Regions from separate parts of the Janthinobacterium glycogeni genome, predicted to be linked through region 2. Evidence: predicted binding sites of a transcription regulator. Region 2 holds the regulator's gene; each other region holds the start of a gene.
What was found. Region 2 encodes HrcA, which represses chaperone genes, less so after heat shock. Its sites were predicted from a motif close to TTAGCACTCNNNNNNNNNGAGTGCTAA; they were not measured.

Region 1: a site for HrcA is predicted at 3,474-3,500, ahead of rpoH (RNA polymerase sigma factor RpoH). Genes of this name have one in related genera too.
Region 3: a site for HrcA is predicted at 2,980-3,006, ahead of groES (co-chaperone GroES). Genes of this name have one in related genera too.

The regions. Positions count from the first base shown of each region.
Region 1 covers NZ_JBNYXP010000012.1:63,226-69,632, forward strand. Annotated here, with positions in the region: gene ACQ4W4_RS22925 (cytochrome P450 family protein) at 1-1,088, shown strand, start outside; gene ACQ4W4_RS22930 (antibiotic biosynthesis monooxygenase family protein) at 1,085-1,432, shown strand; gene ACQ4W4_RS22935 (hypothetical protein) at 1,429-1,881, opposite strand; gene ACQ4W4_RS22940 (hypothetical protein) at 2,060-2,326, shown strand; gene rpoH (RNA polymerase sigma factor RpoH) at 2,416-3,309, opposite strand; gene ftsX (permease-like cell division protein FtsX) at 3,715-4,635, opposite strand; gene ACQ4W4_RS22955 (cell division ATP-binding protein FtsE) at 4,632-5,375, opposite strand; gene ftsY (signal recognition particle-docking protein FtsY) at 5,384-6,407, opposite strand, start outside.
Region 2 covers NZ_JBNYXP010000002.1:455,868-462,274, forward strand. Annotated here, with positions in the region: gene ACQ4W4_RS07645 (barstar family protein) at 79-405, opposite strand; gene dapB (4-hydroxy-tetrahydrodipicolinate reductase) at 414-1,223, opposite strand; gene ACQ4W4_RS07655 (outer membrane protein assembly factor BamE) at 1,243-2,010, opposite strand; gene fur (ferric iron uptake transcriptional regulator) at 2,075-2,506, shown strand; gene hrcA (heat-inducible transcriptional repressor HrcA) at 2,558-3,574, opposite strand; gene ACQ4W4_RS07670 (HAD family hydrolase) at 3,677-4,402, opposite strand; gene ACQ4W4_RS07675 (hypothetical protein) at 4,647-5,246, shown strand; gene ACQ4W4_RS07680 (hypothetical protein) at 5,288-5,869, shown strand; gene mmsB (3-hydroxyisobutyrate dehydrogenase) at 6,057-6,407, opposite strand, start outside.
Region 3 covers NZ_JBNYXP010000001.1:1,100,577-1,106,983, forward strand. Annotated here, with positions in the region: gene lgt (prolipoprotein diacylglyceryl transferase) at 1-423, shown strand, start outside; gene ACQ4W4_RS05070 (EVE domain-containing protein) at 429-893, opposite strand; RNA gene ssrS (6S RNA) at 1,009-1,186, opposite strand; gene ACQ4W4_RS05080 (cell division protein ZapA) at 1,241-1,552, opposite strand; gene ACQ4W4_RS05085 (hypothetical protein) at 1,552-1,815, opposite strand; gene ACQ4W4_RS05090 (hypothetical protein) at 1,972-2,712, opposite strand; gene groES (co-chaperone GroES) at 3,249-3,539, shown strand; gene groL (chaperonin GroEL) at 3,590-5,239, shown strand; gene ACQ4W4_RS05105 (hypothetical protein) at 5,423-5,932, shown strand; gene ACQ4W4_RS05110 (MFS transporter) at 5,937-6,407, opposite strand, start outside.

The DNA.
Region 1 (6,407 bases), on a different contig from region 2:
TTTCCGCCGTCACCCACGCGGCGCCGTATGACTACTATCGCCGCCTGGCGGACGGCCCGCCGCTGCGTTTCGAGGCGTCGCTCGATTGCTGGCTGGCGACGGGCACGGCCGGCGTGCGGACCGTGCTCGAGCATCCCGCTTGCCGCGTGCGCCCGCCGGGCTTGGGCGTGCCGCTCAACCTGGCGGGCACGCCGTGCGGCGCAATTTTTGCCGAACTGGTGCGCATGAACGACGGCGAACGGCATACCGTGCCAAAACAGGTGCTGGCGCGCGCCTTGGCCCAGGTGGACCTGGCGCGCCTGCAGGAGCGGGTGCTGCAGATTGCCGGCAAGCGCGTTCCCGCCAGCGCCGCCCAGCTGAACGATGCGCTGTTCGAGCTGCCCCTGTTCGGCATGGCGGACTTGCTGGGCTTTGCGCCAGCGCAGTGGCCGGCGCTGGCCGCCTGGACGCGCGATTTTGTCGCTTGTTTGTCGCCGCTGAGCAATGAGGAACAAGTGGCCGGCGCCCAGGACGCGGCCAACGCCTTGCTGCACGGTTTTACCGTGTTGCTGCGCGAGGCGGATGCCTTGCCCGGCAGCTTGCTGCACGACATCGTGACCGGGGCGGATGCCGTCGGCTGGCAGGCGTCTGGCGGCGTGCTGGCCAACCTCGTGGGCTTGCTGTCGCAGACGTGCGACGCCACGGCCGGCTTGCTGGGCAATGCCGTCGTGGCCTTGCGCGCGCAGCCGGATTTATCCGCGCAACTGCGTGCCGCGCCCCGGCTGTGGCCGGCTGTGCTGCGCGAGGTCAGCCGGCATGATCCCCCCATCCACAACACGCGCCGCTACACGGCCGATGCCGTGGAATTGCTCGGCGTGCGCATACCGGCCGGGCAGATGATCGTCGTGGTGCTGGCCAGCGCCGGCTGTGCGGAGTCAGGCTTTGGCCATGGCCGTCACGCCTGTCCGGGCCAGTCCATCGCACACTCCATCGCCACTGCATGCCTGCAGGCATGGGCCGGCGGGCTGGAAGACATGCCGCTGGCCTGGTCGTACCGGCCTTCGCTGAACGCCCGCATCCCCCTCTTCAGCGATGGAGAAAGAGCATGATCGCCGTGATCTTCGAAGTCTGGCCCAGCGCCGAAGGGCGGCAGCAGTATCTGGACCTGGCGGCGGCACTGCGTCCCTTGCTCGATGAAGTCGATGGTTTCATTTCCATCGAACGCTTCAGCAGCCTGAGCGAGCCAGGCAAATTGCTGTCGCTATCGTTTTTTCGCGATGAAGCGGCGCTGGCGCAATGGCGGCAGCTGGAAGCGCACCGCGCGGCGCAAACGGCCGGCCGGCAGGGCGTGTTTGACGACTACCGGCTGCGCATTGCCGCCGTCGTGCGCGATTACGGCATGCTGGACCGGCAGCAGGCGCCGGCCGACAGCCGGCGGCGCCACAGCGTTTAGCGTGGCAGTGCGCCCTGCGTGATTTTCACTTTGACCCGGTAGGTGGGCTCGGCCGCGTTGAGGGCGGGCGGCGTGGCCGGATCGACATCGAGCAGGGTGAACGTCAGATGGTTGACGGTCACGGAACTGGCGGCGCCGGGCATGGACTCGGACAAGACGATGTCGGTGGCGCCCGCGCTGTTGAGCAAACTGAAACTGTAGCTGACGTAGCCTTTCCACACGCACACGGCGCCCTTGCGGCAGCGGCTGTCGTTGACGCGCTCGAGTTTCAGGGTATCGGTGGCCGTGATGGCGACCTGTTCGCCCGGCGAGAGCACGTGGGTGACGCTGCGCGGCGTGTTTTCCGCGTCGCCGGCGCTGCCGGCCGCGCCGCAGCCCGCCAGCACGGCCAGGCAGGCGATGAACAGGGGGAGCAGCAAAGTACGATAAGAGTGGCTCAGGTAATGCATGGTTTTCCTTTCAGGTGGAGCGTCCCCGGCGTGGCGTCTACGCGTGGGATGAAAATGATAATAGCAAAATGATATTTTTCCGGCGCACCATTGGTGCATTGCCGATGAATTGACGCGCCGGCCACGCGGCGCGCCGATTACTGCGTAGAATGGCTGTTTTGAAAATCAGGAAACAACCATGAAAAAAACCGACCTGGCCAAAAGCGATGCCAAGAAACTGATGGGAAAGATGAATGTTCCCGGCGCCGGTGCATTCGGTAAGGAAGCGGTGGTCGTCGACCGCCGCGAGCAGCGCAAGCGCGATCAGGCCCTGGGCCTGGTACCCTTCGCCGTCAAGCTGAACAGCGATCTGGTCTTGCAATTGCAGAACATCGCCAAGGAGCGCGGCGCGGATCTGAATGAAGTCGTCGCCGAGCTGATCACCAAGGGCTTGGCTGCAGCATAAGGGCTGACAATGTTTATCTGTTGATAAATATCATTTATAAAACTAAAAGGCGCCTTGCGGCGCCTTTTGCATTATGGCATTGCTTTCGATTACACGTAGGCGGCCAGGGCGCCCTTCATTTTTTTCAGCGCCGCCACTTCGATCTGGCGGATGCGCTCGGCCGATACGCCGAACTCTTCCGCCAAGGCGTGCAGGGTGGCGCCCGAGCCGTCGTCGTTGGCCAGCCAGCGCGCTTCGATGATGCGGCGCGAACGGGCGTCCAGCTTCGACAGGGCCGTTTCCAGGCCTTCCGATTGCAGGCGCGTCACTTGCTCCGCTTCCAGCACCTTGGTCGGCTCGCTTTGCTCCGACGACAGGTAGGCGATCGGCGAAAACTTGTCGTCTTCATCGTCGGTCGGCGACTCCAGCGCGATGTCGCGGCCGCTCAAGCGCGTTTCCATTTCGATCACTTCTTCGCGCTTCACGTCAAGCAGCTTGGCCAGCGCATCGATCTGCTTCGGCGTCATCGCATCGAGGCCCGTCTTGTGGCTGCGCAGATTGAAGAACAGCTTGCGCTGCGCCTTCGTCGTCGCGACCTTGACCAGGCGCCAGTTTTTCAGGATGTACTCATGCATCTCGGCTTTCACCCAGTGCATGGCGTACGACACCAGGCGCACGCCCTGGTCCGGATCGAAACGTTTCACGGCTTTCATCAAGCCGATATTGCCTTCCTGAATCAGGTCGGCATGCGGCAAGCCATAGCCCAGATAGCCGCGGGCAATCGAGACCACCAGACGCAGGTGCGACAGCACCAGCTCTTGCGCGGCGGCCAGGTCATTTTTTTCGCGCAGGCGTTTCGCCAGCGAAATTTCTTCGTCGTGGGTCAACATGGGCAGACGGTTCACGGCCGAAATATAGGCATCGATATTGCCCAGATTGCCAGTGAATCCGAGGCCCAGCGCATTACTTTTGGTCGGAACCAATGCGGACGTTGCGGACATCATAGTCATGTTTTCTCCCTCGTAGTCTTGCTTTGTTCCAGTTGGCCACATCACGCGACGTGGCAGCTTGTATCTTCGTTTTTGCGTATTCGGTCTTGCACTTTGCAGATCGCGGCACCATCTTGATCTGGCGTCCATGGCGGTTCTGCTGTTGGTATGTCCCTATATTAGCACTCTCTGCCTGAGAGTGCCAATCAGCACATTTAATCGTCCTGATAGCTTAAATACTATGGTGATCTAATGCTTGATATCTATCTATGAACAGCGCGAGATAGCGCTTTACGACAACGTAGCTAGTCTACGGCCTCTGGCTGAAGCGAGCCTTAAGAATACTTGCTAAATATCAAGATAACAGCAGATGGGGCGAGGCGCATGGCGGCACCGCAGGCGCCGCCATGGGAGGGAAGGTCAGTTCAGGCGCGCCAGGTGGCGCTGCACGCAGAGGAAGGCGCCGATCAGGCCCAGGCCGGCGCTGACGGCCAGCAAGCCTGCCATCGGCAGCGGCGCCAGCGGTACCAGCTGGAATTCGGACGCATACAGGCGGGCGAATTCGGCAATCGCGGTATTGAGCGGCTGCAAGGCCAGCGCCACGGCGCCCAGCGCCAGCGCGCCCGCGCACAGGCCCAGCAGGGCGCCCGTGTAATAGAAGGGGCGGTGGATGAAGGTGTCCGTGGCGCCGATCAGTTTCGAGATGCTGATTTCATCGCGCTGCTGCATCACCTGCAGGCGGATGGTATTGAAGACCACGGCGATGACGGCCACGCCCAGGGTGATCGCCAGCAGCAGCAGCACCAGGCGCAGCACGCCCAGCAGGGCCGCGAGGCGCTTGACCCAGGCCGAATCGACTTGCGCCGATTCCACGCCGGGCAGGTGGCGCAGCTGTTCCGCCACGGCATCGACATCCTGCGCTTCACTAGCGCTGCTGAAGGCGTCGAGTTTCAGCACATAGCTGTCGGGCAGGGGATTGTCGCCCAGGGTGCTGAGCACGTCGGCCAGGCCGTTCTTGTTTTTCAGCGTGTCGAGCGCCTGTTCGCGCGGGATGAAGACGATCTTCGCCTTCTGCTCGCCGACGATCTTGCGCATCGCGCTGGCCAGGGCCACGGCTTGCTCGCGCGGCGTGTCGATCTTCAGGAAGACGCTGATTTCCGGGTCGACCGACATCTGTTCCGACATCGGGCGCACATTGTCGAGCATGGTCAAGCCGGCGAACGGCAGCGACAGGGCGATGGCGACGACGAGCACGTTCAAGAGAAAGCCGCCTGGCGACTTGCGCAAGTGAATCAGCGCCGAACCGAGCGCGAAGCGGTGTTGACGGAACCAGCCTCTCATGTCTGTTCTCCCTGCGCGTCGTCCTGGTCGGGGGCGGGCGCAAAGTCGGGATCGGGCGGGGCGAAGACGGGCGCTTGCGTAGCCTTGTCGATGGCGACCAGCTGGCCGTTCTTCAGGTGGATCACGCGGGCGGCGGCGTCGAGCATCTGTTCGTCATGGCTGGAAATGAGGCAGGTCACGCCTACCGAGTGAAATGCTTTGATGGCGTCGAGCACCTTGTTGGCGCTGGCGCGGTCCAGGTTGGCCGTCGGTTCGTCGGCCAGGATGATCTGCGGCCGGTTGACGATGGCGCGCGCGATCGACACGCGCTGCTGCTCGCCGCCCGACAGCGACAGCGGACGCGCCATGGCGCGGTCCAGCAATCCCACCTTGTCGAGCGCGGCGCGCGCGCGCTGCTCGGCGGCAACTTTATGCGCGCCGACGACGAGCAGCGGCAGCATGACGTTGGCCAGGATGGAGCGGTCGTTCAGCAATTTTTGCTGCTGGAAGATCAGGCCCATGTTGCGGCGCAGGAAAGGCACGCCGGCCGGCTTGATCTTCGCCATGTCCTGGCCATTGACGATCAGCTTGCCCGACGTGGGGCGTTCCATGGCGGCGATCATTTTCAGCAGGGTGGACTTGCCGGCGCCGGACGGGCCGGCCAGGAAGACCAGCTCGCCTTTGCCAATACTGAGCGAAATGTCGCTGAGCGCCACGGCGTCGGGGGAGTATTGCTTGGAGACGTGCTGAAATTCAATCATGTATAGGCTTATCCGAGCAGCGCTTCGACAAATTCGGCAGCCACGAAGGGCTGCAAGTCTTCAATTTTCTCACCGATGCCGATGAAATACACGGGCACGGGGCGTACGCGGGCAATTGCCGCCAGCACGCCGCCCTTGGCCGTGCCGTCCAGTTTGGTGATCACCAGGCCGCTCAACTGCAGGGCGTCGTCGAAGGCTTTCACTTGCATGAGGGCGTTCTGACCCGTGTTGCCGTCGATCACGAGCAGCGTTTCATGGGGCGCGCCATCCATGCCCTTGCCGATCACGCGCTTGATTTTCTTCAATTCTTCCATCAGGTGCAACTGCGTCGGCAGGCGGCCCGCCGTGTCGACCATGACCACGTCGATGCCGCGCGCCTTTGCCGACTGCACGGAGTCATAGGCCACGGCGGCCGGATCGCCCGATTCCTGCGAAATCACGGTGACGTTGTTGCGCTCGCCCCAGACCATCAGCTGCTCGCGCGCGGCGGCGCGGAAGGTGTCGCCCGCCGCCAGCAGCACGGATTGCTTGTTCGACTGCATGTGTTTGGCCAGCTTGCCGATGGTGGTGGTCTTGCCGGCGCCATTCACGCCGGAAATCATCATCACCAGCGGCTTGTGGCGGCCCAGCTCGAAACGCTTTTCCAGCGGCGAGAGCAGGTCGATCAGCAGCACTTTCAGCGCGGCCTTCACGGCGGCGGCGTCGAGCAGCTTGTCTTCCTTGACCTTTTTCTTCAATTCCGTCAGCAGGAATTCGGTGGCGTCGATGCCGGCGTCGGACATCAGCAGCGCCGCTTCCAGCTCTTCGTACAGGGCGTCGTCGATCTTCGCGCCGACGAACAGCACGGACAGGGTGTTCGAGGTTTTCGACAGGCCCGCTTTCAGGCGCGTCATCCACGATTTTTTCTCGGGTTCGGCGGCCACGATCACAGGAACGAGCTCGGCCGGCGCGCCGCTCAGGGGCGTGGCGGCAGGCTGCGGGGCAGGCGGCGTGGCGGCGGGAGGGACGAGGGGCTCGGCTGCGGCAGCCTCG
Region 2 (6,407 bases):
TTAGGCCCTGCGGGCCGTAATCCGACGCATTGGTTGGTGCTGGTAACGTCGGATTACGCGCTTGCGCGCTAATCCGACCTACTTCAATACCAGCTTCAGCGCCGGCTTTTCACCGTAATCGTCATAGCGCTCATTGATGCCGGCGATGCAGAACGTGATTTCTTCCAGTAAATCAGGCACTTGCGCCTTCATCGCTTCCGCATCCTGCACGACGATGTCGAGCACTTCGTTCGGTTTCAAACGGAACTGCGTCATGTTTTCATCGTCGCGCAAATAGCTGAGGCAATCGACCCAGGCATCCATGCTGTTGCCGTAGAACTCGGGGAAACCGAAGGCTTGCACGCATTGCGCGTGGAAGCTCGCTTCATCGGTGATGTCTTTTCCATTCAGGATGGCAGTGGCCATGGTCTTCCTCAGTTCTTCAGCGACAGCACATCCTGCATGTCGTACAGGCCCGTCGGCTTGTCGGCCAGGAAACGCGCAGCGCGCAGCGCGCCGTGGGCGTAGGTGACGCGGCTGCTCGACTTGTGGCTGATCTCGATGCGCTCGCCGATGCCGGCAAACAGTACCGTATGGTCGCCGACGATATCGCCGCCGCGGATGGTGGCAAAGCCGATGGTTGACGGATCGCGTTCGCCCGTCACGCCTTCGCGGCCGTACACGGCGCATTCCTTCAGGTCGCGGCCCAGGGCGCCGGCCACCACTTCCCCCATTTGCAGGGCGGTGCCCGACGGCGCATCGACCTTGAAGCGGTGATGCGCTTCAATGATTTCGATGTCGTAGCCTTCGGACAGGCTTTTCGCGGCCAGTTCCAGCAGCTTCATGGTGACATTCACGCCCACGCTCATGTTCGGCGCGAACATGATGGCCGTCTTTTCGGCGGCGGCGGCAATGGCGGCCTTGCCCGCGTCATCGAAACCGGTGGTACCGATGATCATCTTGATGCCGTGCTCGGCGCAATACGCCAGATGCTGCAAAGTGCCTTCGGGGCGCGTGAAGTCGATCAGATAATCGGCATTGGCCAGGCCGGCAGCCAGGCTTGACTCGATCAGCACGCCAGCAGGCTTGCCGAGAAAGGCAGCGGCATCCTGGCCGACGGTCGGCGAGCCTGCACGGTCGAGGGCGCCGGCCAGCACGGCGTCCGGCGCGTTGCTGACCGCTTCGATCAGGATATGGCCCATGCGGCCGCTGGCGCCAGCGATGGCAATTTTCAGTTCAGTCATTTTATTCTCTTACAGCAACTTATTTGGTGGGTTCAGCAGCGGGTGCCGGTGCAGGTTCGACGGCAGGCGCCGGTGCTGGCACAACTTCAGGCTTGCTCACAGGAATGGCGGGCGCGGCATCGGCCGGCACCGGCACGGCGCTTGGCGCCACGGGCGATGGCACGGCGGCGGCAGGCACGTCGGCCTTGGCGACCTTGGCGAACCGCGATGGGCCAGCGATGCGGTCGATATATTCTTTCTCCGTCGGCAAGTTGCCGCCTTCGAAACGTTCAACCTTGCCATCCTTGCCGAAGTACACGACCACGCGGCTGCTGGTGGTTTCGCCACTGCCCCGCGCCAGGCGGAATGGATAATCCCAGCGGTCCGCATGGAAGATATCGGTCAGCAGCGAAGTGCCGAGGACGAAACGCACCTGGTCACGCGTCATGCCCACTTTCAACTGGGCCAGCATCTCTTCGGAGACAAAGTTGCCTTGTTGAATGTCAGGACGGTAGGGCGAGAAAAACCACATGAATTTTTGCAGCGGCGTAATGGTGGTCGTTTGTGCGCCCTGTTCGGGGACCAGTTCCTTGCCTTCTTTTTGAGCGGCTGCCGGCTTTTCGCCAAGAATGCCACGGTTGGCGCAGCCGGACACGGCCAGCGCGACACAGACCATGCCTGCCACGACTGGTGCTCGAAATGAAATACGGTGCCAGAGAGATGGCAATACAGCCGGGGTTACGCGCATAAATGACCTCAATTGGATGAACAAAACGCCAGGAGTGACCGGCCCGCCAAAAAAAAGCATATTTTGGCACTCCCCGACAAAACGCTATATGATAAAGCACCTGACCCACATACGAGCAACAAACATGAGTAACAATCCTAGTGATCTCAAGGCAAGCGGCCTGAAAGCCACCCTGCCACGGCTGAAGATACTCGATATCTTCCAGAGTAGCCCGGTACGCCACCTGACCGCGGAAGACGTCTACAAGATTCTGCTGGCCGACAATATGGATGTCGGTTTGGCAACTGTCTACCGTGTCCTCACGCAATTCGAACAAGCCGGCTTGCTTAACCGCAACCATTTTGAAACCGGCAAGGCGATTTTCGAACTCAACGAAGGCTCCCACCACGACCACCTGGTGTGCCTCGATTGTGGCCGGGTCGAAGAATTCTTCGACGAAGAAATCGAAATCCGCCAGCAAAAAGTGGCCGAAGAGCGCGGCTTCAAGATCGCCGAACACGCCCTGGCCATCTACGGCAACTGCACCAAGACAGCTTGCCCGCACAAAACAGCCTGACCCACGCCGGCCGTTCCCGCAAGGGGCCAGCCGGCGCAGCATTGAACCGCATCAATGATGGCTGAGCGCGCTCGACAGTAATTTAGCGGTGATATCGACAATCGGGATGACGCGCTCGTAAGCCATGCGCGTCGGTCCGATCACTCCCAGCGTTCCCACGATCTTGCCGTTGACTTCATACGGCGCCGTCACCACGCTCATCTCATCCATCGGCACCAGGTTCGATTCGCCGCCGATGAAAATCTGTACGCCCGTCGCCTTGCTCGACACGTCGAGCAGCTGCATCAAGCCCGTCTTTTGCTCGAACATGTCGAACATCTGGCGCAGCGAATGCATATTCGATGACAGATCGCTCACGCTGAGCAGGTTGCGCTCGCCGGAAATCACCATGTCGTCGCTATGGTCGGCCATCGCTTCGCTGCCCGCCTCCACGGCAGCCTGCATCAGGCTGCCCATGTCGTCGCGCAACTGGCGCAGCTCGCCTTGCAGGCGCACGCGCACGGCGTCGAAGGACAGGCCGCCATAATTCTGGTTGATGTAATTGGCCGATTGCACCAGTTGCGCCGGCGTATAGTCGGCCTCCGTCAGCAATAAACGGTTCTGCACGTCGCCGCCGGGAGCGACGATGACGAGCAGGATACGTTTTTCGGACAGGCGCAGGAATTCGATTTGCTGGAACACGGACTCGCGGCGCGGACTGAGCACGACGCCGGCAAACTGCGACAGCGACGACAGCATCTGCGCCGCGTTGGCGATGGTTTTTTGCGGCTGCGGCGTCTGCAGGCGCATGCGCGATTCCACCATGTGCTCGTCCAGGTGCCGGACGGTCAGCAAGGTGTCGACAAAGATGCGGTAGCCGCGCGGCGTGGGAATGCGTCCGGCCGAGGTGTGCGGACTGGACACATAGCCGAGTTCTTCCAGATCGGACATGATGTTGCGGATCGTGGCCGGCGACAGATCGAGGCCAGAAATTTTCGACAAGGCGCGCGAACCGACCGGCAGGCCATCGGCGATATATCGCTCGACCAGGGCTTTCAGCAGTGTTTGGGCACGTGTATCGAGTTGCATGGTGTTTTATGTAAGCAAGTATTTTGTTAAGCAAGCGGCAACGAAAGCAGCCGAACGTGCATCAACAGCGCCTATTATGCACGTTCGCCCGTCCGGCGGCGATCAATCTTCCAGTTGCCTCTGCAGCCACAGCAGCAATTCATCAAAGTTGGCGCAGATGGCGTCTGGCTGCACGCCGGCGGCCAGGTGAGCATCGCTGCCCTTGCGATTCATCCAGACGGCGCGCATGCCGGCCCCCTGCGCGCCCGTCACGTCGAAATACAGGTCGTCACCGACATACACGGCTTCGTGGGGCGCCACGTCCAGCGCGGCGCAAGCGGCCAGGAAGATGCTGGCGTCAGGCTTGGCGACGCCAAAATCGCTGGCGGCAATCGACACTTTAAAATGCTGCGCCAGGCCGATAATTTCAAGGTCCGCATTGCCGTTCGAGATCGAGCCGACCAGCATGCGCTGGCCCATCCAGGCCAGGCCGGGCAAGACATCGTCATACGGCTGGACGCGATGGCGCGCCGCCAGAAATTGCGCGATGGCGCCATCGACCAGGGCGGGATCTTCGCCGGCGGCCTCGAAGGCGGTCAGCAAGCCCGCGCGGCGCAACTCGATCAAATTGCCATGGAAATGCGGTTGTTCATTGAGCATGGCCAGACGATGCTGGCGCAACAGCTCGATGGAAAACTGCTGCGCCACCTTGGGCGCATGCGTGGCCAGCCAGTCGTGCAGCAGGGTTTCGGCGGCGGCAATCACGGGCGCGATGGGCCACAGGGTATCGTCGAGGTCGAACAGGATGGCCTTGGGCGGCACGGCTGGTTTTACAGGGACAAGAGACATGGAACTCACTATAGATGCCGCGTCACGGTGCGCAGCCTGCATCTATTGTCGCACCGATCGCCGCCGCCGGCATGGCGGCGCCCCGTTGAAATGGGGCCGGGCCGGCGCTTCCCGGCAAAAAATTGTTACAGGGTGATACAAGGCAAGATCATCCGGCTTGCCAGATAGACTAAAATAGGCGCCATTCCAATGCGGCGCCAGCGTCCGCGTTGCGCTACCCACCCTAATTCGTTTTGGAGAATGTATGAAAAATTTGTACCTGCGCTCGATGCTGGCGACGGCTTGCGCCGTCACACTGGCGGCCTGCGGCGGCAGCGGCGGCAATCTGTATCTGAGCGGCCAAGTCGTCAATCTGGCAAAAGATGGCCTGATTCTCCTGAATAATGGCGAACGCCTGCCTGTCTCCTCAGGCCAGACTTCCTTTGTTTTCACCAAGCTGGTCAACACCGATGACCGCTACGATATCACCATTGCGCAACAGCCAAAAGGCGCCGTGTGCACGATTACCAATGGCGCGGGCAAGGCATCGAGCTATACCGTGACCACTGCCTTGGTGAGCTGCGTGACCAATACCTACCCGCTGAGCGGCACGATCACAGGCCTGACCGCCGACGGCTTGACCCTGGCCATCGGCAATACCACCACCAGCCCGCTGAAAGGCAGCACCAGCTATACGTTCCCGAATGTCAATGACGGCATCGCCTACAATATTTCCATAGCGACGTATCCAACGGGCCAGACGTGCAAGTTCGTGGGCTCTGCCAGCGCCAACGGCCGCGATGTCGTCGGCACCATGGGCTCAGCCGCCACGACCGGCGCCGCACTGAACTGCACGGCGCAGTAAGCCACGCGATTCGTCACCACTATATTGGATTGGAGAAATACATGAAGTTATCCTGCCTGCGCCCACTCGCCGCGCTGCTGTTGACCCTGGGATTGGCTGCTTGCGGCGGCAAGGCCTCGTATGATGTCAGCGGCACCGTCAGCAACTTGAACACCGAAGGCCTGGTCCTGGCCAATGGCGGCGTCAACCTCCCGATCAAAGCCGGCCAGACCTCGTTTACCTTTGCCAAGCGCATCGACTATGGCACCGACTACAACATCACCGTGCAGACCCAGCCAGCCCACATGACATGCACCGTCAGCGGCGGAACCGGCTCGGCCGGTCACTACGTGAGTATCCAGGCATCGGTTTCCTGTGCGCGAAACGTGTATACGGTAGGCGGCACGGTGACGGGCCTGACAGCCGACGGCCTGATCCTGATCAACGGCAATGCGCAAACCACAGTGGCCAAAGGCAGCACGACCTTCACCCTGGCGTCGCCTGTGGCCGATGGAGACAAGTATGGCATCAGCGTCTTTACCCAGCCAACAGGCTTGCAATGCAGCGTGGCGCCCAACACGGGCGTCGGCGTCATGGGTGAAGCAAACGTGACCACCGTGCAGATCGCCTGCAATCCGGGCTAACGCTACGGCGCTGGCAGCCGCCACGCGGCTGCCAGGAAGAGATATCACGGAAATATATAACTGATATTCCAAAGATAAATTGGAGTTATATGTGGCGATGCAGCATAATGCATCTGTCTCCTCCAACTCTTCCAAGAATTGGATTTAGCCCGCTTTTACCAGCGGGCTTTTTTTTGTCCAAAATTTCTCAGGCAGGCTTGTTCAAGCCCGGCTGCAGCATCTGCACGATGCTGGAGAAATCCTGCTGCGCATAACCGGCTTGCGCATGCATCTGGTACAGCTGGCGCACCAGCCCGCCCAAGGGCGTGGGCGCGTTGGCCGACAGGGCAGACTGCTGCGCCAGGCCCAGGTCTTTCAGCATCAGCGCCGTGCCGAAGCCGCCCGTGTAATTGCGCGACGCGGGCGTGCCGTCCATAACGCCGGGCCACGGGTTATACACTTCCAGGGTCCAGTTGCGGCCCGAACTCTTGGCCATGATGTCGGACAACACTTTCGGATCCAGGCCATGCGCCACGCCCAGGTTCAGCGCCTCGGCCGT
Region 3 (6,407 bases), on a different contig from region 2:
CTCGGCTATGCCGCGGGCCGCCTGGGCAACTTCATCAATGCCGAACTGCCGGGCCGCATCGCCCCGGAAAGCCTGCCGTGGGCCATGCAATGGCCGGGCATTCCGTATCCCGTGCACCCGTCGCCGATCTACCAGATGCTGGTCGACGGTATTTTAGTCTTCATCATCCTGTGGCTGTATGCGCGCAAGCAGCGCCCGCGCATGGCCGTGGGCGCCATGTTCACGCTGCTGTACGGCTGCGCGCGCTTTTTCACGGAATACTTCCGCACGCCGGACTGGGAAGTCGTGTGGCTGGGCGTGCCGATCACGTCGGGCCAGATGCTGTCCCTGCCGATGATCGTCGGCGCCATCGCGCTGCTGGTGTGGGCGTATAAAAGCCAGGTGATGGGCACGCCGCCCACCAAGGCCCGCGCGGCCGGATGAACAGCTTAAGCCTGTAACCTGCTTGTAATCACTTTCCATTGCGCCGGCGTCACCGGCGTGATGGACAGGCGGCTGCCCTTCTTGAGCAGCAGCATGTCTTCCAGCTCCGGCATCTGGCGCATCTCGGACAGGGGCAGCAGCGCCGTCTTCTTCAGGCCCCGCACGTCGACGCTGATCCAGCGCGGCTGTTCAGGCGTCGCCTTGGCATCGAAATACTTGCCGCCCTCTTCAAACTGGCTGTGATCGGGATACGCGCCGCTGGCCACTTCGGCCACGCCCGCCACGCCCGGCTGCGGGCAGCTCGAGTGATAGAACAGCACGCCGTCGCCGACCTGCATGCCGTCGCGCATGAAGTTGCGCGCCTGGTAGTTGCGCACGCCGAACCACGGCAGGGTGTGCTGCGGCGCGGCCATCAGGTCATCGATACTCACTTCATCGGGTTCGGATTTCATCAGCCAGTATTGTTTCATGCAGCCTCCGTATCAAAGCGCCAGACGTAAAAAAACGGTTGCGCAGCGATGCGTCAACCGTTTTCAGTTGTACTTACAGTTGTACTTACAGTTGTACTTACAAACGTAATGCAAATTGGGCCCCGCCTGTGCCGCTATGCCGGCATCCCGAACCAAACGGTTCAAGGTGGTCACGTTAGTTCAATTTCGGGTTCGTCGAACGAGCGACGCTCACTCCCATCAAACAAAATTCGCAACCGATGCGCATAAATGGTTCAAGGAATATATGGCAATCGCGAACACCGCAGGGTAGACCCAAGTTTACTCCTTTGATCGCGCATCGCAAAGACAAATCGTCGCGTGCACGCTTAAAAAAGGTTTTCCTGGGGCGTCAGTGCACTGTCCAGGACGGTGTGCATGGCCGAGATTTTCTGCTTCACTTCCAGTATCGTCAGTTCCGACAGCGGACCTTGCGGCGACTTCACGGAGAGGAATTCCGCGGCCACGCCCAGGGCGGCCAGCACGGCGATGCGGTCGTTGCCCTTGACCTTGCCCGCGTCGCGGATGGCTTTCATTTTGCTGTCGAGATAGATCGCCGCTTCGCGCAGCGCGCGCTCTTCGCCGTCGCGGCACACCATGCTGTAGGACTGGCCCATGATATTGACATCGACACGCGGCATTACGCTTCCTTCTCGTTCTCGGCACTATAGGCGCCCGCTTCCGAAGCTGCCTGCTCCAGGCCGGCTTGCACCAGTTCGGGAATTTTTTCCAGCAACGCCTCGACCCGCTCCTGCGCCTCGCGCATGCGCTGCACATACAGGGCGTTCTCGGCGGCCAGCGCGGCATTGTCCTTGCGCAGTTGCGCGTTTTCACGACGCAGCGCATGGGTCATTTCGGCCAGCAGGCCTATTTTGTCGGATAATTCGTTGAATTCGGAAATCATCCCGCCACTATAGGGCGGACGCTCCATGGGCGTCAATCGAATCACGCCGCTGTCACACATATTTACATCAATGCAGGTCAGTTGCCGTGAAATACACGCTTTTTCCGGCGCGTTTCGCCATCTGCACGCATCCGCCGGCGCCGCGATGGCAGCGTGTTACTCGTCGACGTAATCGGGTTCGATATCGAGTCCGCCATAGCGGTTTTCGCAAGAGCGGCGCGTCAGCGTCTGTTGTCCGCCTTTGCCGTCAAGCACCATCGTCAAGTCGCGGCAAGTGCGGCGGTAGCTGCCAGGTTTGGCGTCCGTCCCCGAGGGCGTCAGGCGCACTGCCAGCGGCGCCGCATTGCCCAGGCCCTTGTTGTTCCACTGGCGGCTCTTGCCATCCTCTTCATCTTTCAGGGTGCGCACGGCGGCCGTCAACAAGGATTTCTGTTCCTTCGCATTGAGCCTGGCGATGGTCACGTCGGACAGGAAGGGCGGAGCCACGACGGGCGCCGGGTCCTTGCCCTGCACATCCCAGCGGCCGCTATTTTGCGAACAGGTGCGGCGGCTCAGGTCCTGCGACTTGCCGGCCGCCGTGACGACGAATTTCAGGTCGCGGCAGACGTGCGCCTTCAGGCTGTGCTCCGTCATGCCGGAGTTACTGAAGTTGTACGTGACTTTCACCGGCACGCCCTTGTCGGCGCCGTTGTCCCATACATGGGCTTCCTGGTCGTCGTCATCCTTGTTCAAATCGTTGAACAAGTCATTGAGCAGCATTTCCTTTTCCAGCGGCGTCAGGGTCGCCACGGTGATCTCGTCGACGATGGTTTGCGCGGCGGCATTGCCCAGGCAGGCGAGGCCGATGAGGGTGGCGCCCAGCAGGCGCAGGGCGGGACGGGAAGTAGTCGATGGCATGGTGTGCTTTCTCGTGCAGGTGGCGATATGTGGCGATATTGATATGCAATTACAATCATCTTATCAAAGTCCATAGTAAAACTCTGTTTCCTGTGCGTACAGGAACGCCCTTCGCCTGACGGGCATGCTAGAGTCGCGCCTGTTGCTGACGCCCGGGAGCAAGGCTTGCGTTTGCGCAAACCCTGCGTAAATGCAGGCTGCGCAGAACGTCTATGCATATCTTCCCGGAGAATAAGCCCTTGAATAAGCCCCCTACCGTCCCTATAATTAGCACTCGTTAGTAGAGAGTGCTAACAAACTCTTTCGTAGCAATCCTCAGGACATGATGGTGTCTGCCGGGCAACAGCAGGGAACGCTACGCGGCGGGCGACGCCGCGATGCCACCACTGCCCAGCGCCGGCATGCACCCGATGCCATGGGGTTTGCTTGACCGTTGCGGGCTGCTTTCAACGGCGGTCACTGAAAGCACGTCTGGCGCTGTGCCAGGCATGTATTCATTTAGCAACACCTATCCATTGAACTTTAAGGAGTTTTGTATGAATCTGCGCCCATTGAACGATCGCGTCATCGTCAAACGCCTCGACCAGGAAACCAAGACTGCGTCCGGCCTCATCATTCCTGATGCAGCTGCTGAAAAACCGGATCAAGGCGAAGTCCTTGCCGTAGGCAATGGCAAGATTCTCGACGACGGCAAAGTCCGTCCTCTGGATGTCAAAGTGGGCGACCGCGTCCTGTTCGGCAAGTACGCCGGCCAAACCGTCAAAGTTGACGGCGATGAGCTGCTGGTCATGCGCGAAGAAGACATCATGGCGATCGTCGTCAAGTAATTGTTTCCACGTTATAGACAGATACATCCCGAAACTCAGGAGAATTGAACATGGCAGCTAAAGAAGTAGTATTCGGCGACGCAGCGCGCGCCAAGATGGTCGAAGGCGTCAACATCCTCGCCAACGCAGTCAAAGTAACGCTGGGCCCGAAAGGCCGCAACGTGGTCCTGGAGCGCTCGTTCGGCGCCCCTACCGTCACCAAGGATGGTGTCTCGGTAGCGAAAGAAGTTGAACTCAAAGACAAGCTCATGAACATGGGCGCGCAAATGGTCAAGGAAGTGGCTTCCCGCACCAGCGACAACGCCGGCGACGGCACCACCACCGCGACCGTGCTGGCACAAGCCATCGTGCGCGAAGGCATGAAGTTCGTTGCCGCCGGCATGAACCCGATGGACCTGAAGCGCGGTATCGACAAAGCTGTTGCCGCCACCGTCGAAGAACTGGCGAAAATCGCCCGTCCTTGCACCACGACCAAGGAAATCGCCCAGGTTGGCGCGATCTCGGCCAACTCGGACTACTCGATCGGCGAGCGTATCGCTGAAGCGATGGAAAAAGTCGGCAAAGAAGGCGTGATCACGGTAGAAGACGGCAAGTCGCTGAACGACGAGCTGGACATCGTTGAAGGCATGCAGTTCGACCGCGGCTACCTGTCGCCATACTTCATCAACAACCCAGAGAAGCAAGTTGCCGTCCTGGACAGCCCATTCGTCCTGCTGTGCGACAAGAAAATCTCGAACATCCGTGACCTGCTGCCGGTACTGGAACAAGTCGCCAAAGCTGGCCGTCCACTGCTGATCATCGCAGAAGACATCGAAGGCGAAGCGCTGGCGACCCTGGTGGTGAACAACATCCGCGGCATCCTGAAAACTTGCGCAGTGAAAGCCCCTGGCTTCGGCGACCGCCGCAAAGCCATGCTGGAAGACATCGCTGTCCTGACCGGCGGCCAAGTGATCGCTGAAGAAGTCGGCCTGACCCTGGAAAAAGTGACCCTGGCCGAACTGGGCCAAGCGAAACGCATCGAAGTGGGCAAGGAAAACACCATCGTTATCGATGGCGCTGGCGAAGCTGCCTCGATCGAAGCACGCGTGAAACAAGTGCGTGTACAGATCGAAGAAGCGACCTCGGACTACGACCGTGAAAAACTGCAAGAGCGCGTGGCCAAACTGGCCGGCGGCGTTGCCGTGATCAAGGTTGGCGCAGCCACCGAAGTCGAAATGAAAGAGAAAAAAGCCCGCGTTGAAGATGCACTGCACGCGACCCGCGCTGCCGTGGAAGAAGGCATCGTGCCAGGCGGCGGCGTAGCCCTGCTGCGCGCACGCGCCAACATCACGGTCAAGGGCGACAATCCTGATCAAGATGCCGGCATCAAGATCGTCCTGCGCGCAATGGAAGAGCCACTGCGCATGATCGTGCAAAACGCTGGCGAAGAAGCTTCGGTCGTCGTGGCAGCCGTACTGGCTGGCACGGGCAACTACGGCTACAACGCTGCCAACGGCACGTATGGCGACATGGTGGAAATGGGCGTTCTGGACCCAGCCAAAGTGACCCGTTCGGCGCTGCAAAACGCCGCTTCGATCGCTTCGCTGATGCTGACGACCGACTGCATGGTCTGCGAAATCGCTGACGACAAGGCAGCCGGCGGCATGGGCGGCGGCATGGGTGGTATGGGCGGCATGGGCGGCATGGACGGCATGATGTAATCCAGGCGGCCGCGCGCGCAGGCGACGGCGCGCGCGGCCGCCACGCCGGGACAGGACAGGCAGACCAAAAGCTGCCAGCGCCTTCCCGGCAGCCCCGAGAGCCATCTTCCACGGAAGGTGGCTTTTTTTCGTCTTGCTTTTTAGAAATTTCAACGATTGCCCGCCTGCACGTTTTGCTTTAGCATGGCCGCCATCGTCCCTCTTTCTCACGCCACCATCATGCCGCCACGCGCCTCTTCTTCCAAAACCACCATCATCGCCGGCATCCTGGCCGGCTTGCTGGCCGCCGGGCTCGGCGCTTTCTACCTGCACCGGCAGGCCGCGCCGCACGATGGCAATGCCCCGGCCGCGAACAGCCAGGCGGCGCCGGAACAGAGCGCGCGCGCCGTCGACGCGCTGATGGCCTTGCCGGAAATCAAGGCCTGGTCGGCGCATATCGAAAAGGCGTCGGGCGGCCGCGCCCATGGCGCCGTGATGGAAACGTCGCCCGACGTGCGCCTCATCGATGGCAAGCCCTACTATGACCTGAACTTTGTGGAAAACACGCCGGACGCGGCGCACCGCTGGGAGAGTTTCGTTGTCTCCCAGGATGGCAAGCGCATCCTCGTCGACGATGTCGTCAGCGGTGAGCTGATCAGCCTGGAACAATGGCGCAAGGACAATGCGCCCATGCAGCGCATCGCCACCCAGTAAGTGCCTACGCCGGCGCCCCCTGCGGCGCTGCGGCGCGCACGCGCGCCACCCACCACACCGTCCACAGCGACAAAGCCGCCGCCAGCCAGCCATTGATGCCATAGCCGCTGATGTGACCGGCCGCGTCCGTCTGCAGGCTCAAGCCGCCCAGCCAGGCGCCCAGGCCGCTGCCCAGGCTTTGCAGGGCCGAATTGGCGCTGAGAAAGGCGCCGCGCTTGTGCGGTTCCGGGATGGTCGTCAGCAGCGCCTGCAGCGGCACCATGCGGCCCGAGACGAGGGCCATAAAGAAGGGAAACGCCAGCATCAGCCCCAGCAGCGGTAGCTGGGGCAAATGGGTCATGAACAGCAGCGGCGCGATCGACAGCAGCGACACCCAGCGGTACACCTGCTGCTTGCCGGCCCGGTCCGCCCAGCGGCCGATCAGGCGCGCCGTGAAGATCGTGGCGCAGCCGCCCGCCAGGTACACCCAGGTGAC